DNA from 3 places in the Cupriavidus sp. HPC(L) genome. Region 1 is predicted to be linked to each of the others. Evidence: predicted binding sites of a transcription regulator. Region 1 holds the regulator's gene; each other region holds the start of a gene.

Region 1 (9,900 bases):
CTTGAAGCCGAACGACGTGAACAGCAGCGTCAGCTGCAGATTGTCGTCGCGAATGAAGTCCTTGATCCAGGCGCGCAGCGTATTGGTGCGCACATTGCTGGTGTCGATGCGGTGCGCCGATTCGGCCAGCGGACTCAGCAGTTCGCGTTCCATCTCGATCGCTTCGACCAGCGGGGTCTCGGTCGGTGCGGGCGCACCGCTCGCCTCGCCCGCCGCGAGCCGCACGGACAGCGGATGGCGACGCCGCGTTTCCGAATAGCGCTGCACCAGCGAATCGGTATTGGCGGTCAGGAAGACCACGCGGACCTCGTGCTCGGCCGACAGGCTGCGCAGTGTCTCGGGCAGCCGCGCCAGCGATTCGCGGCTGCGGATATCGGTGGCGATGCCCAGATGCGTGTAGCCCTCGGCCGCAAGATAGCGGGCGAGTTCCGGGATGAACTGCGCTGGCAGGTTGTCGACGCAGTAGTAGCCTGCGTCTTCAAGCACGTTCAATGCAACCGATTTGCCGGAGCCGGAAATGCCGGTGATGAGGACGATGCGCATAACGCTTGAAGGATAGCATCGCGTGATGATTGCGTCATGACGGTCCGATGAAATCCGTGGTCCGGGATGGCACGGCAAGCGGGAAAAGGGGCGAAAGCGTGCGAAAGCCGCGCAATGCACGCGCAGCGCGGCAAGAACGGCGAGAACGGCGAAACAGCAAAGAAAAAAGCGAACCGCCGGGTGCCGTGCGATTCGCCTTCATTGGCCTTGATGGGCCCGCTTGATCGGCCGTCCGCCCGCTCAGGGCGCAGCGGCCGACCGGTATGCCGTCACGCGGACAGGCACTCCTTCATGAACGCCTTGCGTTCGTCGCCCTTCTTGCCGCTGGCCTGCGCGTTGCAGGCCTTCATCTTTTGCTGCTGCGAGTTGCCGGCGGTAGCGGGCTTGGCGGACAGGCATTCCTTCATGAAGGCCTTGCGCTCGTCACCGGTCTTGCCGGCCGCCTGCGCATTGCACGTCTTCATCTTGCTCTGCTGGCTGTTGCCGGAGGCGGTCTGGGCAAAGGCGCCCGTGGCGACCAGCGGGCACAGCAGCACGCAGGTTGCGATCAGTGTCTTCATGCTGGAATCTCCTGACTGAGGATCGGGTCGCCAAGCGCAGGATGCGCGACGGCGCAGGCTGGGCGTGATGCCCATTACAGCACAAAACGCTGAAAACCCCAATCAGGTTGACGCTGCCGGCGTGTCGGGCACGCCGATGCGTCAATGCGTACTCGAGCAGACGCTCAGTGGGCGCTCCGGTCCAACGCTCAGAGCAGACGGCCCTGGCCGCGCGAGGCCGCGTCGGCCTGCATCGCGGCGCGCTGGCGATCCATGAAATCGCGCAGCGTGTCGATGCCGCGCAGCCGCAGGATGGTGTTGCGTACGGCGGCCTCGACCAGCACCGCGAGGTTGCGGCCGGCCGCAACCTGGATCTTCACCATGTGGATGGGCAGGCCGAGCACGTCGAGATATTGCGAATCGAGCGGCAGCCGTTCGAATTCGCCGTCGTTGCGGCGGACCAGCTGGACCACCAGCTTGAGCTTCATCTTCCGGCGCACCGCGGTTTCGCCGAAGATCGTCTTGATATCGAGCAGGCCCAGGCCGCGCACTTCCAGCAGGTTCTGCAGCAGCGGCGGGCAGCGACCCTCCACGAAATCGGGGCCAAGACGCACGAAATCAACGGCATCGTCGGCGACCAGGCCATGTCCGCGGGAGATCAGTTCCAGGCCGAGTTCGCTCTTGCCCAGGCCGGATTCGCCCATGATCAGCACGCCCATGCCGAGGATGTCTAGAAACACGCCGTGCATCGTGACCCGCGGCGCGGAAATGCGCGACAGATACAACCGCAGATGGTCGATTACCGCGGCCGACGACACCGGGGTCGTGAACAGCGGCGTCGACGAGCGGGTGCACCGCAGTTCGAGGTCGGGCGGCGGCTCCATGCCGTCGGCGACGACGAGGAAGGGCGGCTCCAGCAGGATCAGCTCACCCATCTGCCGCTTGCGCGTTTCGTCGTCGAGCCGCTGGTAGTAGGTGATCTCCGGCTTGCCGAGCACCTGGATCCGGTTCGGGTGGATGAGGTTCAAGTGGCCGACCAGGTCGGCCGCCGAGGTCGCCTCGCGTGCGAAGTCGAGGTCGAAGGCGCGATCGGCGCCCTCCAGCCCGGCCACCCAGGACAGTTTGAGGTCGGCTGCGTTGTCGTCGAAGATCGACTGGGAGGTGACGCCGGTGAGTTCCATGCGGGATGAGGCGGGGCGCTAAGGCGGTGTTGTATGCGGTCGGCGCGGCTCTGCGCGCTTATGCCGGGAGGGTCAAGGATGCCATTGCACCAGCAACTGGTGAACCGCATCGGGCGTCGGCAAAGCGGCGAGGCCATCACGCATGTCGCGATCGGACAATAGCTGAGCGATTTCCGACAGGATTTCCAGATGTTGCTGCGTGGCCTGTTCCGGCACCAGCAGGAAGATCAGCAGCGAAACCGGCTTGCCGTCGGGCGACTCGAACGGGATCGGCTCGGCAAGCCGCATGAAGGCAGCCAGCGGCTGTTTCAGGCCCTTGATGCGGCCATGCGGGATTGCCACGCCGGCACCAAGCCCGGTCGAGCCAAGCGATTCGCGGGCAAACAGATTGTCGGTCACCGTGGCGCGCGCCACGCCATGGTTGTTTTCGAACAGCAAGCCGGCCTGTTCGAACACGCGTTTCTTGCTGGTGACGCTGACGTCGAGCGAGATATTGCCGGGCGGCAGCAGTTTGGCCAAACGGTTCATTTGAAATGCGCGGAATTCCTGAAACTGGCGCCGCCATGCGGTCCTTGCCGGCGTGGGCCGGTCTGCCGTTGCTGGGCGGTGCGTTCGTTGCCGCCGCTTCCCGACTATCAGCGTGCGGCACATTATAGTGCAGGGGGGCTCCCTGCCGTCCGATGCCGATCGCCCCGAGCGGCATTGCGCAAGGAAACGGGGCGGGCATTCTCTATATGTATTGCACAGCATACACCGGGAAGCCTGCCAGACGGAACCCCATTCCGGTTTCATCCTATAGGCTGCGAAGGTCCCGTGCCGCGACGGGCGCAAAAAAGCCGTGCTCCTGGCACGGCTTCTTTCCTCACTTCAAGGCCGGCCGGCGTTGTGGCCGCGCCGAATCTTCAAGCTACTGCTGGGCCTGGTTCGCCACCAGGCTGCTGTGATACTTCAGCGATTCGCGGTCGTGGCTCTGCACCTTGTCCTTGTAGCGGATCACTTGCCGGTCCAGCTTGTCGACCAGCATGTCGATCGCCGCATAGAGATCTTCGTGGTGCGCTTCGACAAAGATGTCCTTGCCCTTCAGATGCACATTGATTTCCGCGCGTTGACGGCGATCCTTTTCCTTTTGATTGTCGACCGATAGCAGCACGCTGACGTCAATAACCTGATCGAAATGCCTGAGGATTCGCTCCAGTTTCGTTTCCACGTACTCACGCAGCGACGGCGTGATGTCCAAGTGGTGTCCACTGATCTTGAAGTTCATAGCGCTTCTCCTTCTGAAAGAGCCGCACCAGGCAGGCGATGCGACTCGGCTACAAAGACTTGCGAAGGTTCACGGCCGGGATCTTCAAGGCTTCACGATATTTGGCGACGGTACGTCGCGCCACGACGAAGCCTTGTTCCCCCAGCAGTTCGGCAATCCGGCTGTCGGACAACGGGTTTCTGGGGTCTTCGGCTCCTATCAGCTGCTTGATCAGCGCACGGATTGCGGTGGAAGACGCGGCACCGCCGGTCTCGGTCGATACATGGCTGCCGAAGAAATATTTCAGCTCGAATGTCCCCATCGGGGTGGCCATGTACTTATTGGTCGTCACACGAGAAATAGTCGACTCGTGTAGACCCAGTGTATCGGCTATCTCCCGCAAAACCAAGGGGCGCATCGCAATTTCGCCGTGCGTAAAGAAATTCTTTTGCCGCTCCACGATGGCTTGTGCGACGCGCAAAATGGTGTCGAAACGCTGCTGGATATTCTTGATGAGCCAGCGCGCCTCCTGCAGTTTCTGCTGCAATCCCGCGGCGCCGGTATCGCCTTTCGCGCCGCGCAAGATTTGCGCATACATATCGTTGATGCGTAGCCGTGGCATCACATCGGGATTGAGCTGCGCGATCCAGTTGTGGCCGCTCTTGCGCACGAATACGTCGGGCACCACGAAGTCCGCTTCCGGCCGGCTGTAGGCGTGGCCAGGATACGGCGCGAGCGAGCGGATCAGCTCGTGCGCGGCCTTCAACTGCATGTCGTCGACCTGCAGGGCCTTCTTCAGCCGCGTGTAGTCGCGCGCGGCCAGCAGTTCGAGGTGATGGCGGACGATGGTCATCGCCAGGTCGCGCTGCGGATGTTCGATGCGGCGCAGTTGCAGCGACAGGCATTCTGCTGCGTTGCGTGCGCCGACCCCGGGCGGATCGAAGCTTTGCAGCAGCGTCAGCATCGCATGCACTTCGTCCAGTTCGAATTCGAGCTCTTCCGGCAATTCGGACAGGATTTCCTCGAGAGACGCGCTCAGATAACCGTCGTCGTCGAGCGATTCGATCAGGAAAATCGCCAGGCCCTTGTCGCGCGTCGAGATTTTCAGCGGAGCCAATTGCTCCATCAGATATTCGCGCAGCGTGGGCTCGGCGTCGCGCAATTGCAGCGGCGTTTTTTCGTCCTCATCGCTTTGCGGACGGCGGGCGAAGTCGTCCAGGCTCCAGTCGCCGCCATAATCGTCGCCCGCGCCGTCGGCATAGCCATCGTCGGCCGCGGCGGCACCGTCCGCGCGCGAGTCCGCGGGCGCCGCCGGTTCGGCGGGCGGGGTCGTGGTGGCGGTCTGCACATTGACCGACCCGTCGGCGGCGACCCGCAGCGGGCTTTCGATCCAGTCGTTTTCGCGTTCGAGCAGCGGATTCTCTGTCAGCGCCTGCTCGACTTCCTGTTGCAGTTCCAGCGTGGACAACTGCAACAGCCGGATCGACTGCTGCAGCTGCGGCGTCAGGGCCAGATGCTGGGAGAGGCGTAGCTGTAGCGACGGTTTCATGCGGCCTATTTTATGCGCAACTTCGGCCGCGATGGAACGGAATTTGCTATCGGAAGTTTCGATTGCGTGGGCAGAAGCGATTGCCTGATGGATCACCAGAGCATGAACGTGGCATCGCTTGCCGGCGTACGAAGCCGCTGCCTCGCAGGGCGGGGCAGCCGCGTGTCGTGCCGCCCCGGGTCAAGCAATTACATGCGGAAGTTTTCGCCCAGGTAAACGCGCCGCACCGATTCGTTGGCGATGATTTCCTTGGGCTCGCCTGCCGCCAGCACCGCGCCCTCGCTGATGATGTAGGCGTGGTCGCAGATGCCCAGCGTCTCGCGCACGTTGTGGTCGGTGATCAGCACGCCGATATTGCGCGCCTTCAGGAAGCTGACGATGCGCTGGATCTCGCCGACGGCGATCGGATCGACGCCGGCGAACGGTTCGTCCAGCAGGATGAAGCGCGGCGCCGAGGCCAGCGCCCGCGCGATCTCGACGCGCCGGCGCTCGCCGCCGGACAGCGACAGCGCAGGATTGTTGCGCAGGTGGGCGATCTGCAGATCGTCGAGCAGGCTGTCGAGCCGGCGCTCGATCTCGGCCGCGGACAGCGCCTTGCCGTTGTCCCGCTGCAGTTCCAGCACCGCGCGGATGTTCTGCTCGACATTGAGCTTGCGGAACACCGACGCTTCCTGCGGCAGGTACGACAGGCCCATGCGCGCGCGCTCGTGGATCGGCAGGCCGCTGATGTGCTGGCCATCGAGCACGATGTCGCCTTCGTCGAGCGCGACCAGGCCCACGATCATGTAGAACGACGTGGTCTTGCCCGCGCCGTTGGGGCCGAGCAGGCCGACCACCTCGCCGCTCTTGACGTCGAGCGACACGTCCTTGACCACGGTGCGCGAGCCGTAGCGCTTCTTCAGATGGCGCACCACCAGATTGCTGGTGACGGGCATCGTGCCGGCGCCAGCGCCGGCTGCGGTGTTGGCGTTGGCGGCGGGAGCGGTGGCGGTAGCGGTGTCGGCAACGGACATGTGGGCAATCCTTTGATACTGCTTAATGCGAACGTGCTGCGAAGGTGCGGCGAAGCGTGCTGGGCGGCACGGGGTCAGGCACCGAGGCAGGCCGGGGTCAGGGTTTGGCCGTCGGCGAGCCCTTCAGGTCCACGCCGGCACCGCTGCCGCCGGTCCCCTGGCTCTGGCGCGGCGACAGCACCGCGCGCACGCGGCCGGACGGGTTCGCCGGCGCCGCGTTGCCGCTGCCGCCGGCCGCGGTGTAGAACTCGTTGCGGCTGTCGTAGGTCAGCCCGCGCCGCGAATCTCGTCGACGATCTTGGCGCCGGCCAGGCGCGCCATGCGCGCATTGCCGATCAGCTTGGCCACTTCCTGCTTGCCGTCGTATTCGATGCGGTCGCCCCAGCCGTCGATGTACTCGTCGACGTTGTCGCGCTTCTGCCGGATGTAGGCCTGCTTGCCGCCCTTCGAGGTCGCCACCGCGTACTGGTAGCCCTCGGGGTCGGTGCGGACCTCGGCGGCATCGGACTTCAGCACCATGGTTCCCTTGGTCAGCACCACGTTGCCGGTCAGCGTATAGATCTGCTTGACGTCGTCGTAGCTGGCGTTGTCGGCCTCGAGCACCAGCGGCTTGTCGCGGTCGGCGCGTTCGGCGAGCGCCGGCTGGGCCAGCGTCATGCCGGCGGCGAAGGCGAGCAGCACGGCGGCGGCGCGGCGGCGGGTCCAGGTCGTCAGGGTCAGGGTCATGTTGGCCACGATGGCGTTGATTGGCGTTGTCCGGGAGGGAACGTTCGAGGGGTGCGCCCCTGGCGCGCGGGCGCGATGCGTCATGGTTTCGCGCTGCCGCCGCCGCGCGGCGCCATCACGATGGTGCCGCGCACATTGCCGAGCAGATTGACCTCGCGCGTGACATTGTTGAAGACCAGGCCGTTGGCGGTCATCACCGACGGGCCGCGCGTCAGCTTGACCGGCTTGTCGGTCTTGACGATGTCGTCGTTGATCAGGATCTGGAAGTAGCTCGACGTCGCGCTCATCTGCGGGTCCTGCGACGGATCGGCGCCCTGCACGCGAACGATATGGGCATTGCCGAACAGGTCGATCACGCTCGCGTCGGCGTTCATCTTGCCGAGGTCGGCGGTGCCGGTCACCGGCGGCCGATCCGGCTCGTAGGCTCGCATCGCCGGCCGCGTGACCTCGTAGGTCTGGTCGTCCTCGTAATGGATCATCCGCTCGCCGGTGAAGCGCATCTTGGTGCTGCCGTCCTCGGCCAGTTCGGTGGCGGTGAAGCGCTCCATCCAGTAGTCGGGCACGTGGCGCTTCTGGCGTTCGGTATCGCTGACCTCGCGCGGCGTATTGACCTGCACCAGCCAGAAGGTACTGCCGGCAACCAGCGCCATCAGCAGCAGCGGCATCAGCCGCAGCGCGAGCCGGGACAGGGAAGGAAACAGATCCCGCATGGCGTGCGTCAGATGACCTTGGCCCGGGTCAGGTCATGGATATGCAGCGCGCCGACCAGGCGCTGGTCGGCGTCGACCACCAGCAGCTGGTTGATGCGGTTCGCTTCCATGATCTGCACCGCCTCGACCGCGAGCTGGTCCGGTCCGACCGTGAACGGGTTGGCATGCATGACCTCGCCGATCGGCACCGTCTTCCAGTCGCGCGGCGTTTCCAGCAGCCGGCGCAGGTCGCCGTCGGTGAAGACGCCGATCGCGCGGCCGTCGGCGTCGACGATCGCGGTCATGGCCATGCCCTTGCGGGTGATTTCCATCAGCGCCTGCGCCAGCGGCGTGCTTTCGCGGACTTCGGGCACCGCATTGCCGGTGCGCATCACGTCCCGCACATGGGTCAGCAGCTTGCGCCCCAGGGCACCGCCGGGGTGCGAGCGTGCGAAATCCTCTTCGCCGAAGCCGCGTGCATCGAGCACCGCTACCGCCAGCGCATCGCCCAGCGCCAGCGCCGCCGTGGTGCTGGCGGTCGGGGCCAGGTTCAGCGGGCAGGCTTCCTTGTCGACGCGGGCGTCCAGATGGGCGTCGGCCAGTTGCGCCAGGTTCGACTCGATATTGCCGGTCACCGAGATCAGCTTGGCGCCGATGCGCTTGACGATCGGCACGATCGACAGCAGTTCGGAGGTCTCGCCGGAGTTGGAGAAGGCGATCAGCACGTCGTCGCGCGTGATCATGCCGAGGTCGCCGTGCGAAGCCTCGGCAGGATGGACGAAGAAGGCGGGCGTCCCGGTCGAGGCCAGCGTGGCGGCGACCTTGCGGCCGATATGGCCGGACTTGCCGATGCCGGAAACGACCACGCGGCCCGAGCACTCCAGCACCAGCCGCACCGCCCGCGCGAAGTCCGGCGTCAGCCGCGACGACAACGCGGCGACCGCATCGGCTTCGATTTGCAGGGTATGGCGTGCGAGCTCGAGTGCTCTTTCCGCATTGAAATTGGCTATCATGGCGACGAAGTATACCAATGAATGCGATGGCGCCCGGGCCGGTGGCAGCGCGTCCGGCGCGGCGTCGGCCTTCGCGTCCGGGTCCCGTCTCCGCCGGCCGGCCGCCCCCTGACGAAACACTGCCGGGCCGGGCAGGTCCGTTCCTGGTCCACCGCTTGCATTACTGCCCGCAACCGCTGCACTGCCGCACCGCAATCCGCACCACCGCCCGCACCATCGCTCGCACCATCGCTCGCACCCACACCGGCCCGCCCGAATGCATTCTCCGCTGGACTTGACCCTTGTGCTGCTGGCCGCCGCCGTGCTTGGCGTGGTCGCCTTCCGCATGCTGCAGCTGCCGCCGATGCTCGGCTATCTGGCGGTCGGCATCCTGATCGGGCCCCACGCGCTGGGTTTGGCCAGCGATTCCGGCCAGACCAAGTACCTTGCCGAGTTCGGCGTGGTCTTTTTGATGTTCTCGATCGGGCTGGAGTTCAATCTGGCCAAGCTGCGCTCGATGCGCCGGCTGGTGTTCGGCCTCGGCGGCAGCCAGGTGGTGCTGACCATGCTGGCGGTGGCGCCGGTCGGCTGGCTGTTCAGCGCGGTGTTCGACCTGACCTGGCAGGCGTCGATCGCGCTGGGCGGCGCGCTGGCGATGTCGTCGACCGCGATCGTCTCCAAGATGCTGTCCGAACGGCTGGAGCTCGAGACCGAGCACGGCCGCAATATCTTCAGCGTGCTGCTGTTCCAGGATCTGGCGGTGGTGCCGCTGCTGATCGTGATCCCCGCGCTGTCGCGCGACCCGGGCGAACTGCCGATGGCGCTGGCGCTGGCCATCGTCAAGATCGTGGTGGCGCTGACGCTGATCTTCGTGCTGGGCAAGCGCGTGGTCAGCCGCTGGTTCCACGTGGTGGCCGCGCGCCGCTCGCAGGAACTGTTCATGCTGAACCTGCTGCTGGTCACGCTGGGCATGGCGGCCCTGACCGAGCGGCTGGGCCTGTCGATGGCGCTCGGCGCCTTCATGGCCGGCATGCTGATCGCGGAAACGCCATACCGGCATCAGGTCGAGGAAGACATCAAGCCGTTCCGCGACGTGCTGCTCGGGCTGTTCTTCGTCACCATCGGCATGCTGCTCAATGTGCGCGTGGTGATCGACAACCTGTGGCTGGTACTGACGCTGCTGATCGTGCCGGTGCTGTTCAAGTTCGTGCTGATCGCCGGGCTGGCGCGGCTGTTCGGCTCGCGTCCCGGCGTGGCGATCCGCACCGGCCTGGGGCTGGCACAGGCCGGCGAGTTCGGCTTCGTGCTGCTGAACCAGATCGACGGGCTGGGCCTGGTCGATCCGGTGCTGACGCAGGTGATCCTGGCGTCGATGCTGCTGTCGATGCTGGTGGCGCCGTTCCTGATCCAGTACAGCGATGCGAT
Region 2 (9,900 bases), on a different contig from region 1:
GCATCGTCACCGCGTACAACGACATGCTGTCCGCGCACCAGCCCTATGAGCGCTATCCCGCGCTGATCCGCGCGGCGGCGCGTGAAGTGGGCGCGGTGGCGCAGGTCGCCGGCGGCGTGCCGGCGATGTGCGACGGCATCACGCAGGGCAATCCCGGCATGGAGCTGTCGCTGTTCTCGCGCGATGCGATCGCGATGGGCGCCGCGATCGCGCTGTCGCACAACACCTTCGACGCGGTGGTGATGCTCGGCGTCTGCGACAAGATCGTCCCGGGGCTGGTGATGGGCGCGCTGCAGTTCGGCCATCTGCCGGTGGTGATGGTGCCGGCCGGACCGATGGCCAGCGGCTTGCCGAACAAGGAGAAGGCGCGCGTGCGGCAGCTGTATGCGACCGGCCAGGTCGGCCGCGACGCGCTGCTCGAGGCCGAGTGCCAGGCCTATCACGGCGCCGGCACCTGCACGTTCTATGGCACCGCCAACAGCAACCAGCTGCTGATGGAAATCATGGGCCTGCATCTGCCGGGCGCGGCGTTCGTGCCGCCGGAGGGCGGCCTGCGCGATGCGCTGACGGCCGCCGCGGCGCAGCGCGCGCTGGCACTGTCGGCACGCGGCGATGGCTATCTGCCGATCTGCCGCATCGTCGACGAACGCGCGGTCGTCAACGGCATCGTCGGACTGCTGGCGACCGGCGGCTCGACCAACCACACGATCCATCTGGTGGCGATGGCGCGTGCGGCCGGCATCGTGATCGACTGGGACGACTTCGACCGGCTGTCGCGCGTGACGCCGCTGCTGGCGCGCGTCTATCCGAACGGCGCCGCCGACGTCAATCATTTCCATGCGGCCGGCGGCGTCGGCTTCGTGATTCGGCAGCTGCTCGATGCCGGGCTGCTGCACGAGGACGTCGAGACCGTGGCCGGCCCGGGACTGGCGCGTTATGCACGGGAGCCGGTACTGCACGACGGCGCGTTGCAGTGGCGCGAAGCCCCGGGGCAAAGCGGCGACGCGCAGGTGCTCGCGCCGATCGACAAGCCGTTCGATCCCGAAGGCGGATTGCGCTTGATGTCGGGCAACCTGGGCCGCGGCGTGATCAAGGTGTCGGCGGTCGCGCCCGAGCACCGGATCGTCGAGGCGCCGGCGCGCGTGTTCGAATCGCAGCAGGCGTTGCAGGACGCGTTCGCGCGCGGCGAGCTCGACCGCGACGTCATCGTCGTGGTGCGCTTCCAGGGGCCGAACGCCAACGGCATGCCGGAGCTGCACCGGCTGACGCCGCCGCTGGGCGCGCTGCAGGACGCCGGCCATCGCGTCGCGCTGGTGACCGACGGCCGCATGTCGGGCGCTTCCGGCAAGGTGCCGGCGGTGATCCACGTCGGCCCCGAGGCCAGCGCAGGCGGTCCGCTGGCGCGCGTGCGCGATGGCGACCTGCTGCGCGTCGATGCGGTCGCCGGCACGCTGGCGTGGCTGGGCGATCCGGCAGAGCTCGCGGCCCGCGCGCCTGCTGCACCGCCGCAGGACGCGTTCGCCGACTACAGCCTGGGCCGCGGCCTGTTCGGCCTGTTCCGCCGCCACGCGCGCGGCGCCGAGCAGGGCGGCAGCGCGCTGGACCTCAGCGAGGCCGATGCGATGGCGGCGCCAGCGCCGCGGGCACTATAGTCGTGCTGTAGGGCGTACTTGCGGCAGCCGCTATCCGGAACCCGCTATCCGCTATCCGCTGGACGATATCCGATATCGAATCAATCCCGAAGTCGGCCGGACCTGGCGTCCGGCCTCGACCGCCCGCATGCGAACTCGCCGGCGCGCGGTCAGACCAACAAGGACGGCACCGACCGTCCGATCCTGATCGATGGAGCAGACATGATCTATATCCTGATGGGCGTCTCCGGCAGCGGCAAGACCACGGTCGGCTCGCTGCTGGCACAGGCGCTGCATTGCGGCTTCCATGATGCCGACGAATTCCACAGCGCCGCCAACAAGGCCAAGATGGCCGCGGGCATTCCGCTGACCGACGAGGACCGCTGGCCCTGGCTGGACGCGATGCGCGCGGCCATCGACCAGGCCCGCGCCGAGGGCCGCCCCCACGTCTTCACCTGCTCCGCGCTGCGCCAGATCTATCGCGACCGGCTGACGCCGCCCGACGGCGGGGTCAGCTTCATCTACCTGAAGGGCGATATCGACGTGCTGCGCACCCGCCTGGCCGGCCGCAGCGGGCATTTCTTCGACCCCAAGCTGCTGCAGAGCCAGCTCGATACGCTGGAGGAGCCGCGCGACGCGCTGGTGCTCGATATCCGCAAGCCGCCCGAGGAGCTGGTGCGCCAGATCCTGGCGGCGCGTCCGCCGGTCCGCGGCAGCCAGCCCGTGCACTGAAATGGTGTGCCGGGGCGGCGTGTTCCCGCGCCGCTCCGCGCCATTCCGTGCCGTTTCCCGCCCCTGCGCGTCTTTCCGCCCCGTTTTGCGCAACCGTTCCACTGGCAGACATCTTGCTTGAATGTCTGCCAAGGCACCTGACTTCCTTCTCGGGGGCAGCGGCCGGACGTATGCTGTAGGAGTCAACGATGCGCGGCGGCCGGTCGCGCGCCCGGCACTGGGGAGGGCATCATGGCGGCGCGGTTTTTCGATGAAATGCTGGACTGGCGCGGCGATGCGCCCCCGAACATCGCCGCCGGGCAGGCCTTGTCGCCCGACGCGATCCGGCCGCACTACCGTCACTTCGCCGACTGGCTGGCGCGCCAGTCGGAGGCCACCATGGCCAACAAGCGTGCCGAGGCCGACCTGGTGTTCCGGCGCGTGGGCATCACCTTCGCCGTCTATGGCGACAAGGACGAGGACAACAGCGGCACCGAGCGCACCATCCCGTTCGACGTGATTCCGCGCATCTTCCCGGCCGGCGAATGGGCGCTGCTGGAGCGGGGCCTGCGCCAGCGGGTCGCCGCGCTGAACCGCTTCATCCATGACATCTATCATGGGCAGGACATCATCCGCGCCGGCGTGATTCCGCCCGAGCAGGTCTACGACAACGCGCAGTACCGTCCCGAGATGCTGGGCATCGACGTGCCGCGCGACATCTATGCGCATGTCGCCGGCATCGACGTGGTGCGCGCCGGCGAGGGCGAGTTCTATGTGCTCGAGGACAATCTGCGGGTGCCGTCCGGCGTTTCGTACATGCTCGAGAATCGCAAGATGATGATGCGGTTGTTCCCCGAGCTGTTTGCGCGCAACCGCGTCGCGCCGGTGGCCCACTATCCCGACCTGCTGCTGGACATGCTGCGCAGCGTGTCGCCGCAGGGAATGGCCGATCCGACCGTGGTGGTGCTGACGCCCGGCATGTACAACTCCGCCTATTTCGAACATGCGTTCCTGGCGCAGCAGATGGGCATCGAACTGGTCGAGGGCAGCGACCTGTTCGTGCAGGACGACTTTCTGTACATGCGCACCACGCAGGGCCCGCAGCGCGTCGACGTGATCTACCGCCGCGTCGACGACGACTTTCTCGATCCGCTGGTGTTCCGGCCCGATTCGACGCTGGGCGCGGCCGGCCTGCTGGCGGTCTATCGCGCCGGCAATGTCACGGTATGCAATGCGATCGGTACCGGCGTCGCCGACGACAAGTCGATCTATCCCTATGTGCCGGAGATGATCCGCTTCTATCTGGGCGAGGAGCCGCTGCTGGCCAACGTGCCGACCTATATGTGCCGGCGCCCGGACGATCTGCAGTACGTGCTCGACCACATGGACGAACTCGTGGTCAAGGAAACGCACGGCGCCGGCGGCTACGGCATGCTGGTCGGGCCGGCGGCGACGCGCGCGGAGATCGACGCGTTCCGCGAGGTGGTCAAGGCGCGGCCGCATCAGTACATCGCGCAACCGACGCTGGCGCTGTCGACCTGTCCGACCTATGTCGAGGCCGGCATCGCGCCGCGCCATATCGATCTGCGGCCATTCGTGCTGTCGGGCAAGGAGGTGCGCATGGTGCCGGGCGGGCTGACGCGCGTGGCGCTGCGCGAGGGGTCGCTGGTGGTCAATTCCTCGCAGGGCGGCGGCACCAAGGACACCTGGGTGCTGGAGCGCTGAACCGCTGAACCGCCGAGCCATCGATACCTGGCAACCCCTGCCGACCCCCCGCGATCTTCGACCGGACCACGGAGAGCCATCATGCTGAGCCGCACCGCCGACCACCTGTTCTGGATGGCGCGCTACACCGAGCGCGCCGAAAATACCGCGCGCATGCTCGACGTCAACTACCAGACCTCGCTGCTGCCGCAATCGATCGAGGTGGCCGAGCAGGGCTGGTGGGCGATGCTCGATATCTCCGAGTTGACGCACGCGTTCGACCACAAGTACGGGCTGCTCTCGCGCGAGGACGTGATCGACTTCATGGTGCGCGACATGACCAACCCGTCGTCGATCATGAGCTGCCTGCGCGCGGCGCGCGAGAACGCGCGCGCCGTGCGCGGTTCGCTGACGACCGAGGTGTGGGAGACGCTGAACACCACGTGGCTGGACGTGCAGCGGATGATCACGGACGGCGTGCTGCGCGACGATCCGTCGCAGTTCTTCGAATGGGTCAAGTTCCGCTCGCATCTGGCGCGCGGCGTGCAGTTCGGCACCATGCTGAAGGACGACGCCTTCCACTTCATGCGCCTGGGCACCTTCCTGGAGCGCGCCGACAATACCGCGCGGATCCTCGACGTCAAGTTCCAGGCCACCGGCAGCGAGAATGGCGGCAGCGAGCGGACCGAACAGGATTTCTATCACTGGGCCGCGGTGCTGCGCTCGGTCTCGGGCTTCGAGGTCTACCGCAAGATCTACCGCACCGTGATCACGCCGGTGCGCGTCGCCGAACTGCTGATCCTGCGGCCCGACATGCCGCGTTCGCTGGTGTCGAGCATGGACGAGGTGGTGGCGATCCTGGCGCTGGTGCGCAACCAGCAGTCCGCCGAGACCGAACGGCACGCTGGTAAACTGCATGCCGACCTCAAATACGCGCGCATCGACGACATCTTCGCGGTCGGGCTGCACGCGTTCCTGACCAGCTTCCTTGAACGCATCGGCGATCTGGGCAGCGGCATCAGCCGGGATTTCCTGGTGCCCCCGCTGGCAGCCTGAAAGCCTGAACCCGGCGTCGCGCGACAGGACCGTGAAATACCAGATCCACCACCGCACCGTTTATCGCTATACCGAGCCGGTGATCCGCAGCGTTCACGAGCTGCGGCTGGCGCCGCGCTCCGGCCCGCTGCAGCAGGTGCACCAATGGCAGCTGTCGGTGCCGGGCAATCTGTCCGAGGCGCTCGACGGCTTCGGCAATATCGTCCATCAGTTCACGCTGGCGCGGCCGGCCGACACCATTACCATCGCCGCCAGCGGCGAGGTCGAGATCACGCCCGCCGCCGATGCCGACGGCTGCTTCGGCGACGCCCCGCCGCCGGGCGAGGCGCGCGTGTCGCCGCTGTACTTTCGCAGCGGCACGCCGCTGACCAGCGCGCCGGCCGAGCTGAGCGCATTTGCCGCGCCGTATCTGGCCGCCGGCCATGACCCGGCCGCGCTGCTGGCGCTGGCCCAGGCGATTGGCGAACGCGTGCGCTACCAGCCCAATGCCACCGATGTCGGCACCAGCGCCGCCGAGGCCTTCGCACTCGGCGCCGGGGTCTGCCAGGACCAGGCGCAGGTGATGGTGGCCGCCTGCCGCGCCTTCGGTGTGCCGGCGCGCTACGTCAGCGGCTATTTCCACGACCCGGCCGCCACCGAGCTGGCCAGCCACGCCTGGGCCGACCTGTGCGTCGACACCGAGCGCGAGCGCTGGTGCAGCATCGACGTGACGCACGGCTGCTTCACCGACACCCGCCACATCCGCCTGGCGGTGGGGCGCGACTACCGCTCGGCGGCGCCGATCCGCGGCGTGCGCGAGGGCGGCGGCACCGAATCGCTGTCGGTGCAGATCCTGATCGAGCCGGTCTGAGCCTCCGGGGTGCAGGGCGCGCGCGAGGAGGGCGCTAGAATGCCGGGATGCTCCCGCGCGTTCCGCCGCGCGCCATGTCACCACAATAAGACAAAGCCATGACGTACTGTGTAGCCATGCGGCTCGATGCCGGCCTGGTATTCCTGTCCGACTCGCGCACCAATGCGGGTGTCGACGCGATCTCGACCGCCCGCAAGCTGACGGTGTTCGAGGAGACCGGCGACCGCGTCATGGTGCTGATGACCGCCGGCAACCTGGCCATCAGCCAGTCGATCCGCCAGATCCTGATGGAGAGCCGCGACGGCAAGCGCTCGCTGTGGACCGCGCGCGATATGTTCGAAGCCGCCTCGATCGTCGGCGACGCGGTGCGCCAGGTGCATCGGCGCGATGCCGATGCGCTGCGCGATGCCGGCATCGAGTTCAACGTCAGCCTGATCTTCGGCGGCCAGATCGGCCGGGAACGGGCGCGCCTGTTCAATATCTATGCGGCCGGCAATTTCGTCGAGGCGACGCCGGAGAACTGCTACTTCCAGATCGGCGAGGCCAAGTACGGCAAGCCGATCATCGACCGCGTGGTGCACCCAGCGTTGCCCCTCGCCGAAGGGGCCAAGTGCGCGCTGATCTCGATGGACTCGACGCTCAAGTCCAATATCTCGGTGGGGCTGCCGCTGGACCTGCTGGTCTACGAGGCCGATTCGCTGCACGTGACGCGCTTTGCCACCATCGACGACCGCAATCCGTATTTCTGCATGATCCGCGAGACCTGGGGCGAGCGCCTGCGCCAGGTATTCCGCGAGATCGACAATCCGGAATGGGACGCCGCCGACCGGGTCGAGCACCCGCTGACGCGGCAGGGCGAGGGCGACCGCTGGGGGCAGCCGGTGCGGGCACGGCGCGAGCGTCCGCGCGAACCGCAGTGAACCGTGGTGGAGCTGGCTTCGAGGGCTTGCACGGTGCCGGGGCGCGGCCGAATTCGACACGTGAGCGCACAGTCCGGCACGCCGATTCGGGCGGTCCATCCGGCCCCGCTCATGTATAATCCCGATTTCCCCGGCAAGCTCGGTTTATGACCAAATTCGTCTTCGTCACCGGTGGCGTCGTCTCTTCCCTCGGCAAGGGCATCGCTGCCGCCTCGCTCGCGGCTATTCTCGAGTCGCGCGGCCTCAAAGTCACCCTCCTCAAGCTCGATCCCTACATCAACGTCGACCCCGGCACGATGAGCCCCTTCCAGCATGGCGAAGTATTCGTCACGGAAGACGGCGCGGAGACCGACCTCGATCTTGGCCACTACGAGCGCTTCGTCTCGGCCAAGATGCGCAAGTCGAACAACTTCACCACGGGCCAGATCTACGAATCGGTGATCCGCAAGGAGCGGCGCGGCGAATACCTGGGCAAGACCGTGCAGGTGATCCCGCATATCACCAACGAGATCCAGGCGTTCATCGAGAAGGGCGCGGCCGCCTCGCACGAAGGCAAGGCCGACGTGGCGCTGGTCGAGATCGGCGGTACCGTCGGTGACATCGAATCGCTGCCGTTCCTGGAGGCCGCGCGCCAGATGAGCCTGCGCATGGGCCGCAACCACGCGGCCTTCGTCCATCTGACGCTGGTGCCGTTCATCGCCAGCGCCGGCGAGCTCAAGACCAAGCCCACCCAGCACTCGGTGCAGAAGCTGCGCGAAATCGGCATCTCGCCGACCGCGCTGCTGTGCCGCGCCGACCGGCCGATTCCGGACGACGAACGCGCCAAGATCTCGCTGTTCGCCAATATCCCGCAGGAAGCGGTGATTTCGGTGTGGGACGTCGACAGCATCTACAAGATCCCGCAGATGCTCAACGAGCAGGGCCTGGACCGGCTGATCTGCGAGGAGCTGCGCCTCGATCCGAAGCCGGCCGACCTGTCGATGTGGCAGAAGCTGGTCAACGCGCAGGAAAACCCCGAACACGAAGTGACGATCGGCATGGTGGGCAAGTATGTCGACCTGACCGAGTCGTACAAGTCGCTGATCGAAGCGCTGCGTCACGCGGGCATGCATACCGCGACGCGCGTCAATATCGAATACATCGATTCCGAGGAACTGGAATCGGGCCACCTCGAAGTGCTCAAGCCGCTGGACGCGATCCTGGTGCCGGGCGGCTTCGGCAAGCGCGGCACCGAGGGCAAGATCCGCGCGATCCAGTATGCGCGCGAGAACAAGGTGCCGTACCTGGGCATCTGCCTGGGCATGCAGCTGGCGGTGATCGAGTTCGCCCGCCATGTGGCCGGCATGCGCGACGCCAACTCGACCGAGTTCAGCCTCGAGACCGAACACCCGGTGGTCGCGCTGATCACCGAATGGGTGGACCGCGACGGCAAGGTCGAGCAGCGCTCGGCCGATTCCGATCTGGGCGGCACGATGCGCCTGGGCGCGCAGCGCGTGCCCGTCAAGGCGGACACCAAGGCCGCGCAGATCTACGGCGCCGAGGTCAACGAGCGGCATCGCCATCGCTACGAGGTCAACAACCACTATGTGCCGCAGCTGGAACAGGCCGGCATGGTGATCTCGGCCCGCACCCCGACCGAGAACCTGCCCGAGATGATGGAGCTGCCGGCGCAGATGCACCCCTGGTTCGTCGGCGTGCAGTTCCACCCGGAATTCACCTCGACGCCGCGCGCGGGCCATCCGCTGTTCAAGGCCTACGTGGAAGCCGCGCTGGCCGGCCAGCAGCGCCGCAAGGGCGCCTGAAGCGGCCGCATAGCAGGAGAGCAAGATGAAATTGTGTGGATTCGACGTCGGCCTGGACCAGCCGTTCTTCCTGATCGCCGGTCCCTGCGTGATCGAGTCGGAGCAGATGGCCCTCGATACGGCAGGCCAGTTGAAGACGATCACCGGCGAACTCGGCATCCCCTTCATCTACAAGTCCTCGTTCGACAAGGCGAACCGCTCGTCGGGCAAGTCCTTTCGCGGACTGGGCATGGAGAAGGGGCTGGAGATCCTGGCCACGGTCAAGCGCGAGATCGGCGTGCCGGTGCTGACCGACATCCACGAGATCGACGAGATCGCGCCGGTGGCGGCGGTGGTCGACGTGCTGCAGACGCCGGCCTTCCTGTGCCGGCAGACCGATTTCATCCGCGCCTGCGCCCAGAGCGGCAAGCCGGTCAATATCAAGAAGGGCCAGTTCCTGGCCCCGGGCGACATGAAGAACGTCATCGACAAGGCCCGCGACGCCGCCCGCGAAGCCGGCCTGCCCGAGGACAGCTTCATGGCGTGCGAGCGCGGCGTGTCGTTCGGCTATAACAACCTGGTTTCCGACATGCGCTCGCTGGCGATCATGCGCGAGACGGGCGCGCCGGTGGTGTTCGACGCGACCCACTCGGTGCAGCTGCCGGGCGGGCAGGGCACCAGCTCGGGCGGCCAGCGCGAGTTCGTGCCGGTGCTGGCGCGCGCCGCGGTGGCCGTCGGTATCGCGGGCCTGTTCATGGAAACCCATCCGGATCCAAGCAAGGCGATGTCCGACGGCCCCAACGCCGTGCCGCTGTCGCGCATGCGCGAACTGCTGGCGGTGCTGAAGGACCTGGACGCGCTGACCAAGCGCGCCGGCTTCCTCGAAGACAATTTCGGCTGGCCGGCCTGCGCCTGAGCGCGGCGCCAAGCGCCAGCCGTCAATCGTCAGCTGCAACGGCTTTCTCGCCGATCACCGATTCCGCACGTTGCCGCCGTCATCCGGCGGCAACGTTGACAACCATAAGATTCATCCTGGAGATACGCATGGCCGCCGGCTACATCATCGCCTACGTCGACGTCACCGATCCGCAGCAGTACGAGCAGTACAAGGTCCTGTCCAGCAAGGCCATGCAGGAGCACGGCGCCGAGGTGCTGGTGCGCGGCGGCCGCACGGTCCCGCTCGAAGGCGAATGGGCGCCGACCCGCGTGGTGCTGCTGAAATTCCCGAGCGTCGAGGCGGCCCAGGC
Region 3 (9,900 bases), on a different contig from region 1:
CTCGCGGTATCCGGCGGCGCGCTGATGGCCGGTGTCGGCGCGACCGGTTTCGCACCCTATGTCGACAGCGGACGCCTGCGGCTGCTGGCGCTGTTCAGCGAACACCGGTCGCCGCGCTGGCCCGAGGTGCCGACCATGAAGGAGCTCGGCTATCCCGACGCCGTCCACAACTCGCCCTACGGCATCGGCGCGCCGCGCGGCACCGATCCGCGTATCGTCCGGCGGCTGCACGATGCCTTTGCCCGAGCGATGCGCCACCCCCGGCATCTGGCCGAGCTGGCCAGGTACGACCAGGAACTGACCTATCTCGATACCGCGCGGTACGAGGCCTATCTGCGCGGGGTGTGGGCCCGCGAGCGCGACTTCGCGCAACGGCTGGGCCTGGCCGCCGGCAAGGAGCCATCGTGATGGGTTCCACCCTCGCCCCCGCGATGCGCGCGGACGCCGCATCGAACGAAGCACCGTGCGATACCGCGCCGGCGCTGCGCTGCGACGGACTGGTCAAGCGTTTCGGCAGGCAGGCCGCGCTCGATGGCGTTTCGCTTTCGGTGCGCCCCGGCGAATTCGTTGCGTTGCTGGGGCCGAACGGCGCCGGCAAGACCACGCTGTTCCAGATCCTCAGCGGGCTGTTCGTGGCGGACGCGGGGCGCGCCGAGGTGATGGGCGCCGACATGCGCCAGCATCCCGCACGCGCGCTGGCCAGGCTTGGCATCGTCTTCCAGCAGCCGGCAACCGACCTGGACCTGCCGGTGCGCGACAACCTGCTGTTCCATGCCGACCTGCATGGCCTTGCCCGGCGCCAGTCGCTGCCGCGGATCGCCGCCCTGCTCGCGCGCTTCGGCCTGGCCGAGCGCGATCGCTCGCCGGTGCGCGCGCTGTCGGGCGGCAACCGGCGCAAGGTCGAACTGGCGCGGGCGCTGCTGCACGAACCGGCGCTGTTGCTGATGGACGAGGCCACGGTCGGACTTGATCCGGCTTCCCGCATGCAGATCGTCGACGAGGCCCGCCGCCTTGCCGCGGGGCAATCGACCGCGGTGTTGTGGGCCACGCATCTGGTGCAGGAGGTTGCCGGCTGCGACCGCGTCGTCGTGCTGCACCGGGGCAAGGTGCGCTTTGACGGTCCTCCGGCGATGCTGTGCGACGCCACCGGGCAGCCAGATCTCGAAGCGGCCTTCCTGGCCCTTACTGATTCGGAGGCATTGCCATGAGCCATCTGCCACCGGTGCCGCGCATCCGCTGGATCGTGGGCGCCACGCTTGCCGTGACCACCGTGCTGGTCCTGGCCGGATGGTCGGAGGCGGCACCACCAGCGGGCGGCGGCCAGGTGATCGTCTCCAGCGAAAAGGACGGCAGCCTGATTTTCTACGACGCCGCCAGCCGGCAGATGTCCGCCGTGTTGCCGCAATGCCGCCGGCCGCGCCATCTGCAGCTGTCGCCCGATCGCAGCCGGCTCTACGTCGCCTGCAGCGACGACGATCGCGTCGACGTGGTCGATGTCCGCGCGCGCAAGACGCTGGCCGCGTTGCGCGTCGGCGACGATCCCGAAATCTTTGACCTCAGCCCGGACGGCAGGACGCTCTACGTCTCGAACGAAGAAGAGGCGCTGCTGACCGCGGTCGACACGGCCACCGGACAGAAGCGCTTTTCGGTGGCCGTCGGCGAGGAGCCGGAAGGGGTCAAGGTCAGCGCCGACGGCAAGCGCGTCTACGTCGCCTCCGAAGTGGCCAATCTGGTCCACGTGATCGACGTGGACAGCCGCAAGATCATTCGCCATATCCCGGTCGGCAATCGGCCGCGCCGCTTCGCGCTGTCGCCCGACGGCAAGGAGCTGTGGGTCAGCAACGAGCTCGCCGCGAGCGTGTCGATCATCCGCACCGACACGCTGCAGGTCGTGCACGTGCTGACGTTCGCGCCGAAAGGCTTTCGTGCGGACGACGTGACGCCGGTGGGTATGGCGCTGTCGCGCGATGGCCGGCGCGCCTATGTGGCGCTCGGACGGGCCAACCATGTGGCGGTGGTCGACGCCGCGAGCCGGCGCGTGCTCGACTACGTGCTGGTCGGCAGGCGCGCGTGGGGCCTGGCGCTGACCCGCGACGATGCGCTGCTGTACGTGACCAACGGCCTGTCGGACGACGTCAGCGTGGTCGACACCATGCGCGGCAAGGCAGTGGCTACGCTGAAGGCGGGCCGCGTGCCGCATTCGGTCGTCATCGATGACTAGGCTTGCCCGGCTGCGCGCCCTGGCCGGCGCCTGCGCACTGCTGGCCGGTATCGCGACCGCTTCCGCGGCGGAGCTGCGGATCGGCGTCGTCAGCCTCGCCGACGATCCGCGCTACGAGCCCAAACGGCTGGAACAGCGCTATCCGGGCCACCCCGAGGGCCGGCCTTTCGACGGCATGCGCGTGGCCGCGGCCGAATCCCGCCTTGCGCTCGAGGCTGCGGGGCTGACGCTGAAGCTCGAAGCGGCCGAAGCCCGCGATGCGCAGGCCGCGGCCCAGGCCGCCGCGGCGCTGGCGCGCCAGGGTGTCCGCTATATCGTGCTGGACCTGCCCGCCGATGCCGTCCGCGCGGCGGCCCGTGCGGTCAAACCGGCCGACGCCCTGCTGCTCAATGTTTCGGCCGACGACGACGCGTTGCGCGGGGAAGGCTGCGCCCCGCATCTGCTGCACACGCTGCCGAGCCGGCGCATGCAGGCCGACGCGCTGATGCAGGCGCTGGCCGCCCGCAAATGGCGCAAGGCATTGCTGCTGACCGGACCCGCCCCGGAGGATCGCGCGTGGCAGGCGCTCTATCAGCAGGCGGCCCGGCGCTTCGGGGTCGCCTGGGCCGCGCAGCGCGATTTCCGCCTGTCGAACGATCCGCGCGAACGGGAGCTCGCCAACGTCCGCCTGCTGACCGGTGGGCCCGACCATGACGTCGTGATCGTCGCCGACGCCGATGGCGAGTTCGCCCGCACCGTGCCGTATGCCACGCAGCTGCCGCGCCCGGTTGCCGGCGCCAACGGGCTGACCGCGATGGCGTGGCACCGCGCGTGGGAGCGCCACGGCGGCCCGCAATTGAACCGGCGCTTCGTCAAGGCAGCCGGGCGGCCGATGAGCGGACACGATTGGGCGGGATGGGTGGCGATCAAGGCGGTGGTCGAAGCGGTGACGCGCGCGCCGAAGGCGCCGTTTGCCGAGCAGGCGAAGGCGTTGCGATCCGGAGACGTCGCCATCGATGGCTTCAAGGGCCCGCGCCTGAGCTTCCGGCCCTGGGACGGGCAACTGCGCCAGCCGGTGTTTCTTGCGCATGCCGACGGCGTGGCGGCGGTCGCCCCGCTTGACGGTTTCCTGCATCCGAAGAACAACCTCGACACGCTGGGCGCGGACGCGCCCGAGAGCGCGTGCCGCCGCTGATCCCCATGCCAGCCATCTCCATGCCGACCTCTCCCCTGCTCCACCGCTGGCGCGCCCTGCGCGCCGTTGTCTGCCGGGAGCTGCGCAAGTTCCTGCGCCAGCCCGGCCGCCTGATCTCGTCGCTGGTGCGGCCGTTGCTGTGGTTCCTGGTGTTCGGCGCGGGCTTTCAGAACGTGTTCGGCGTCGCCATCATTCCGCCCTACGACACCTATGTCGAATACAAGGTCTATCTGACCCCCGGCCTGCTGGCGATGATTGCGCTGTTCAACGGCATGCAGTCCTCGCTGGCGATGGTCTACGACCGCGAAATGGGCGTGATGCGGCTGCTGCTGACGGCGCCGCTGCCCCGGCCATGGTTGCTGGCATGCAAGCTCGCGGCCGGTGCGCTGCTGTCGCTGCTGCAGATGGCCGTGTTCCTGCTGGTTGCCGTGCTGTTCGACGTGCCGCTTGCCTGGACCGCGCTGCCGATGTTGCTGGCGGCAATGACGCTGGTTGCACTGATGCTCGGTGCGCTCGGCCTGGCGCTGTCGGTGCATGTCCGCCAACTGGAGAACTTCGCCGGCATGATGAACTTCGTGATCTTCCCGATGTTCTTCATCAGCACCGCGCTGTATCCGCTGTGGAAACTCGAGGAATCGGGGGCCGAGGCGATCCACCAGTTGGCGCGGATCAACCCGTTCACGCACGCGGTCGAGGCCATCCGTTTCGCGCTGTATGGCCAGGCGGCATGGGGCAGCCTCGCCGTGGTGGCCGCGTGTGCCTGCCTGTTCTTCGGCGTGGCATTGTTCGGCTACGACCCGCAGCGCGGCATGGCAAGGCCGCTGGGGAAGCGGGCATGAGCCGGCCAGCCTGGCCCCGCCGCCATGGCGGGCGCAGCCGCGGGTGGTTCGGCACGCTGCTGGCCCTGGCGGTGGTACTGGCCGCGGCACGGGGGCATGCGGCGGCCGATGCCGATCCCTTCGCCTCGCCGCAATGGCCCGCGTTGCGCGCCGAGATGCTGGGCAATGCGCCGGCGGTGTTCGATCCGCGCGTCAAGGTCGTCGGCCCCGCTTTCGCCGAGGATGCGCTGAACGTGCCCATCGCGTTCGATGCCTCCGCGCTGGGCGAGGTCGACAGGATCGTCGTGGGCGTCGATCGCAATCCGATCCGCCAGGTGCTGACCTTCACGCCTGGCAGGCTCAAGCCCGCCCTGTCCTTCCGCTTCAAGCTGGAACAGGGATCGCCGGTACGGGTGGCGGCGCGCACGCGCGACGGGGTCTGGCATGTCGGCGGGCTGCTGGTCGACGCCGCCGGCGGCGGCTGCACGGTGCCCGGCGTGACACGCAAGGACGGCTCGTGGAGCGCGACGCTGAACCGGGTCGAGGCCCGGCGCTTTGCCGCGCTCGATGGCGGCGGTGGCCGGGTCCGGATCCGCGTGATGCATCCAATGGATACCGGCCTCGTGGCGGGCATCCCCGCCTTCCATATCGAGCAGCTGGCCCTCGTCGACGGCCGCCGCGAACCGCTCGGCACGCTGGCGCTGCACGAGCCCGTTTCGGAGAACCCGATCTTCTCGTTCGACCTGCGCGAGCCGGCTGCCCAACCGCTGGCGGTGACCGGCCGCGACAACAACGGCAACCGTATCGACGCCAGGGTGCTGCCATGAGCAACAGGCTGGCCACGATCGCCCTGCAGATTGCCCTGCTGTTGCCCGCATCGGCATTCGGCGACGGGCTCGCAGAGAGGCCGCTGCAGCCGCCAGACTACCGCCTCGCGCCGCGCGGCATCGGCGACGGCGTCTGGCTGCTCGAGGGCGCGAACGCCGACTTCGCGGTCGGCAACGGCTGCAACATCATCAATACCGCCTTCATCGATACTGGCGATGGCGTGGTCGTCGTCAATACGGGACCGTCGCGGCGCTACGGCGAGCAGCAACGCGCGGCGATCGCCAAGGTAACTGATGCGCCGGTCCGCCTGGTGCTGAATCTGAACCTGCATCCCGACTACTTCTTCGGCAACCAGGCCTACGCCGACGCGAAGCCGGCGGCGCTTGCCGGCACCGTCGCGGGTGCTGCGCGCGAGGCGGGCTCGTATGCCGACAACCTGTATCGGCTGTGCGGAGACTGGATGGCCGGCACTGAACCGGCGCCGCCCGCCACGACGATCGAGCCGGGACAGCGCACGATCGGCCGCCATCGCTTCGAGCTGCTGCACCTGCAGGGCCATACCGGCGACGACCTGGTGCTGATCGACCATACCGCGCGCGTGATGTTCGCCGGCGGCCTCGTCTTCCGCTCGCGCGTCCCGACCACGCCGCACGCCGACATCCCACGCTGGCTGGCCAGCCTGGACGTGCTGGAACGCCGGATGCGCGAGGACGGCTTGCGTCTGCTGGTGCCAAGCCATGGCCCGGCGCTCGATCGCGCCGATGCGATCGCACAGACGCGGGATTACCTGCGTTGGCTCGACGCGCGCCTGCGCCGAGCCGCCAGAGAGGGCCGCGATCTCGCCGAGGTCATCGCGATGCCGGTGCCGGCGCCCTACTCGGAATGGGCCGCGATGCCGGCCGAATACCTGCGCAACGTCACGCACCTGTACCCCGCGTACGAACGCGAGGCATTGGCGCCATGAGCGCCTGTGCCGGGCTCGGCCAAGAGGTGCTCCATTCCGCGACAGCGGTTGTTGCGCGGTAGCGCGATACGGCCCGGTACGGCGCACCTGCGCAGTCGGTCGCGGCGCGAAATGGCCCGCCAACAACGGGAATTTTTCACGGCTGGCGTGGCACGCGATTTGCGGTGTGGCGCACCGGCGCGGCATTGCCGATCGGCCCGTGCCGCGCCTACCGAAGAACCACCGGGAAATCCGCAGCAAAGATGATCGAAACCGATGATCGACAAAAAGAGAGAGGAGCAAACGATGAGCAAGTTGAAGGTGCTGGTGCTGGCAACCGCCTGCGTGGCCAGCTTCGCCGCGCGTGCCGCGGTAACGGACGCGATGATCGAAAACGACGCGAAGAGTCCCGGTGATGTGCTGTCGTGGGGAATCGGACCGGAGGGCCAGCGCTTCTCGCCGCTGGCAAGAATCAACACGAAGAACGTCGCACGCCTGGTGCCGGCGTGGTCGTTCTCGTTCGGCGGCGAGAAGCAGCGCGGCCAGGAATCGCAGCCGTTGATCCATAACGGCAAGATGTTCGTTACCGCATCGTATTCGCGGATCTTCGCGCTCGATGCGAAGACCGGCGCCAAGCTGTGGAAGTACGAGCATCGGCTGCCCGAAGGCATCATGCCCTGCTGCGACGTGGTGAACCGCGGCGCGGCACTCTACGACAACCTGGTCATCTTTGGCACGCTCGATGCGCAACTGGTGGCGCTCAACCAGGACACCGGCAAGGTCGTGTGGAAGGACAAGATCGACGATTACGCGGCAGGCTATTCGTACACGGCGGCGCCGATGATCGTCAAGGGCCTGGTGCTGACCGGCGTGTCCGGGGGCGAGTTCGGCGTGGTCGGCCGCGTCGAGGCGCGCGACGCGAAGACTGGCCGGATGGTCTGGGTCCGTCCGACCGTCGAAGGGCACATGGGCTATCGGTTCGACGCCGAGGGCAACAAGATCGAGAACGGCATCACCGGCAACCTGAACGCCAGCTGGCCCGGCGAGACCTGGAAGACCGGCGGCGCGGCGACCTGGCTCGGCGGCACCTACGATCCGAAGACCGGGCTGGCCTATTTCGGCACTGGCAACCCGGGGCCGTGGAACAGCCACCTGCGCAAGGGCGACAACCTGTACTCGTCGTCGACGGTCGCCATCGATCCGGCCACCGGAAAAATCGTCTGGCATTACCAGAACACACCGAACGACGGCTGGGACTTCGACGGCGTCAACGAGTTCGTGACCTTCGATCTCGACGGCAAGCGCGTCGGCGGCAAGGCCGACCGCAACGGCTTCTTCTACGTCAACGACGCGCGCGACGGTAAGGTACTGAACGCCTTTCCGTTTGTCCGCAAGGTGACCTGGGCAAAGGACATCGATCTGAAGACCGGCCGGCCCAACTTCGTCGCCGAAAGCCGTCCCGGCGATCCCGCGGACCAGAAGAAGGGGCAGTCGGTGTTCGCGGCGCCGGGCTTCCTCGGCGGCAAGAACCAGCAGCCGATGGCATACAGCCCGCAGACCCGCATGTTCTACGTCCCGGCCAACGAGTGGGGCATGGACATCTGGAACGAGCCGATCACCTACAAGAAAGGCGCGGCCTTCCTTGGCGCGGGATTCACCATCAAGCCGCTGAACGAGGACTATATCGGCGCGCTGCGCGCGATCGATCCGAAGACCGGCAAGATCGTCTGGGAGGTCAAGAACAATGCCCCGCTGTGGGGCGGCGTGATGACGACCGCCGGCGGCCTCGTGTTCTGGGGCACGCCGGAGGGCTATCTGAAGGCGGCCGATGCGAAGACCGGCAAGGAGCTGTGGCAGTTCCAGACCGGCAGCGGCGTGGTGGCGCCGCCGGTCACCTGGGAAGAGAACGGCGAGCAGTTCATCGCCGTGGTGTCGGGCTGGGGCGGCGCCGTGCCGCTGTGGGGTGGCGACGTCGCCAAGCGCGTCAACTTCCTCGAGCAAGGCGGATCGGTCTGGGTGTTCAAGCTGAGCAAGGTCTGAGCGTTTGTCCGACGGGCCGGCCCTCGGCGGTGCCGGCCCAGCAAGAGCTGGAGAATTCCATGCAGAAAGAACGAAATCGACGTATCGCGCCGCGCGCAGCCGCCCTTGCCTTCGGCCTCGCGCTTGCGGCATCGGCACAGGCGGCACCCGATATCAAGGCGCTGGCCGACAAGAATGGCTGCTTCTCCTGCCATGGCATGCAGGGCAAGCTGGTCGGCCCTGGCTTCGCCGAGGTTGCCGCCAAATACAAGGGGGACGGCGAGGCGGCAGGCAAGCTGGCGCGCAAGATCCAGGAGGGCGGCAAGGGGGTATGGGGGCGGATTCCAATGCCGCCGCATCCTTCGCTGAAGGACGAGGAAGCGAAGCGGCTGGCGGCGTGGGTGCTGGAGGCCGGCTGAACGGCGGCCCGTGCGAGGCGCGATGTTCCATCGCCCTCCATGGTCCTTCATCGCCCTCTCCCCAGCCCTCTCCCCAGCCCTCTCCCGCAAGCGGGAGAGGGAGCATGGTGCCGGCAGCGCGACGGCTCGCCGCGCGACTCGCCCTCTCTTCCGCTCTTCCGCTCTGCCGCTCTCGCGCTCTACCCCTCGCTCAACCGCAGCGAATTGGCATCGGTGCGGAACAGCAGCGGCGCCTCCCTGCCCCGCTCCACGCGTCCCTGGGCCAGCACGGCGGCCAGCCGGCCCTGCGCCACGATGGCACGCAAGCGATCGTGATCGCCGGACCGGTCGCAGACCGGATCCGTCGCGTCGGCGTCGCCGGTCAGCTGCCATGCTTGGCAGCGGCAGCCGCCCGCGTCGGCCTCCTTCTCCTCGCAGGAACGGCATGCCCCCTTCATCCACGCGGTGCCGCGATAGCGGCTGAATGCGTCGCTGTCGAACCAGATCTCGCGCAGTGGCATGTCGTTGACGTTTGGCAGCGCGAGGCCCGGCAGCATGCGGGCGGCGTGGCAAGGCAGCGCCGTGCCGTCGGGCGCGACGCCCAGAAACGTCGTGCCCCAGCCGTTCATGCACTTCTTGGGCCGCGTTTCGAAATAGTCCGGTACCACGAACAGAATGCGGCAACGCGAGCCGATGCGCCGCCGATAGCGCTCCACCACGGCCTCGGCTTCGCGCAGTTGCGCGGCATCGGGCATCAGCGCTAGGCGGTTGCGCCAGGCCCAGCCGTAGTACTGGGTGTTGGCCAGCTCCAGATACTCGGCGCCCATCTCCAGCGCCATCTCGATGATGGTGCCGACATGCGGCAGGTTATGCCGGTGCAGCACGCAGTTCATCACCATCGGATAGCCGTGCGCCTTGATCATCCGGGCCACGCGCCGCTTCAGGTCAAAGGTGCGCGTGCTCGACAGGAAGTCGTTCAGCTCGCGCGTCGAATCCTGGAAGGAAAGCTGGATGTGGTCGAGCCCCGCCTCGCGCAGCGCCCCCAACCGTTCGTCGGTCAAGCCGACACCGGAGGTGATCAGGTTGATGTAGAAGCCGAGCCCGCGCGCATGCGCGACGAGCGCTTCGAGGTCCTTGCGCATCAGCGGCTCGCCGCCGGACAGTCCCAGCTGCACCGCGCCCAGCGCTCTGGCCTGCGTCAACACGTCCAGCCACCGCGCGGTGTCGAGCTCCTCGCCGTGCCGCGCATAGTCGACCGGATTCGAGCAGAACGCGCAGTGCAGCGGGCAGCGATAGGTCAGCTCGGCCAGCAGCCACAGCGGCGGACCGGGACGCGATGCTCCCTCAGGCGAGCCAGCCGCGTTCGAATGCATGTTTGACAAAGGCATGGACCTCCGCGGCGATTCCTTGTACGTCGTACGCGCCCTGCAGTTCGTCGATCAGCATGTCGAGTGTCCGTGAGCCGTCGCAGCGCCGCAGGATTGCCGCCGCACTGTCGT

Evidence for each region. The regulator sigma-54, encoded in region 1, starts transcription at its own class of promoters, with help from an activator protein. The targets are predictions, from matches to a motif close to TGGCANGNAANCTGCTTT.
Region 2: the regulator sigma-54 is predicted to act here: its motif matches at 2,466-2,483, upstream of B551_RS03110 (circularly permuted type 2 ATP-grasp protein).
Region 3: the regulator sigma-54 is predicted to act here: its motif matches at 6,154-6,171, upstream of B551_RS08635 (PQQ-dependent methanol/ethanol family dehydrogenase).

What each region holds. Positions count from the first base shown of each region.
Region 1 is NZ_AMPR02000440.1:3,321-13,220, reverse strand. Features, by position in the region: gene rapZ (RNase adapter RapZ) at 1-543, opposite strand, end outside; gene B551_RS21360 (PsiF family protein) at 813-1,103, opposite strand; gene hprK (HPr(Ser) kinase/phosphatase) at 1,292-2,263, opposite strand; gene ptsN (PTS IIA-like nitrogen regulatory protein PtsN) at 2,336-2,791, opposite strand; gene hpf (ribosome hibernation-promoting factor, HPF/YfiA family) at 3,171-3,527, opposite strand; gene B551_RS21340 (RNA polymerase factor sigma-54) at 3,577-5,055, opposite strand; gene lptB (LPS export ABC transporter ATP-binding protein) at 5,244-6,068, opposite strand; partial or broken gene lptA (lipopolysaccharide transport periplasmic protein LptA) at 6,166-6,794, opposite strand; gene lptC (LPS export ABC transporter periplasmic protein LptC) at 6,875-7,504, opposite strand; gene B551_RS21320 (SIS domain-containing protein) at 7,513-8,496, opposite strand; gene B551_RS21315 (monovalent cation:proton antiporter family protein) at 8,753-9,900, shown strand, end outside.
Region 2 is NZ_AMPR02000030.1:2,572-12,471, reverse strand. Features, by position in the region: gene edd (phosphogluconate dehydratase) at 1-1,652, shown strand, start outside; gene B551_RS03115 (gluconokinase) at 1,854-2,363, shown strand; gene B551_RS03110 (circularly permuted type 2 ATP-grasp protein) at 2,595-4,067, shown strand; gene B551_RS03105 (alpha-E domain-containing protein) at 4,149-5,102, shown strand; gene B551_RS03100 (transglutaminase family protein) at 5,134-5,952, shown strand; gene B551_RS03095 (peptidase) at 6,051-6,872, shown strand; gene B551_RS03090 (CTP synthase) at 7,019-8,674, shown strand; gene kdsA (3-deoxy-8-phosphooctulonate synthase) at 8,700-9,569, shown strand; gene B551_RS03080 (DUF1330 domain-containing protein) at 9,698-9,900, shown strand, end outside.
Region 3 is NZ_AMPR02000112.1:107,770-117,669, forward strand. Features, by position in the region: gene B551_RS08600 (tripartite tricarboxylate transporter substrate binding protein) at 1-408, shown strand, start outside; gene B551_RS08605 (ABC transporter ATP-binding protein) at 432-1,208, shown strand; gene B551_RS08610 (PQQ-dependent catabolism-associated beta-propeller protein) at 1,205-2,221, shown strand; gene B551_RS08615 (ABC transporter substrate-binding protein) at 2,214-3,395, shown strand; gene B551_RS08620 (ABC transporter permease) at 3,401-4,234, shown strand; gene B551_RS08625 (quinoprotein dehydrogenase-associated SoxYZ-like carrier) at 4,231-5,040, shown strand; gene B551_RS08630 (quinoprotein relay system zinc metallohydrolase 1) at 5,037-6,005, shown strand; gene B551_RS08635 (PQQ-dependent methanol/ethanol family dehydrogenase) at 6,291-8,024, shown strand; gene B551_RS08640 (c-type cytochrome) at 8,084-8,422, shown strand; gene pqqE (pyrroloquinoline quinone biosynthesis protein PqqE) at 8,602-9,774, opposite strand; gene pqqD (pyrroloquinoline quinone biosynthesis peptide chaperone PqqD) at 9,746-9,900, opposite strand, start outside.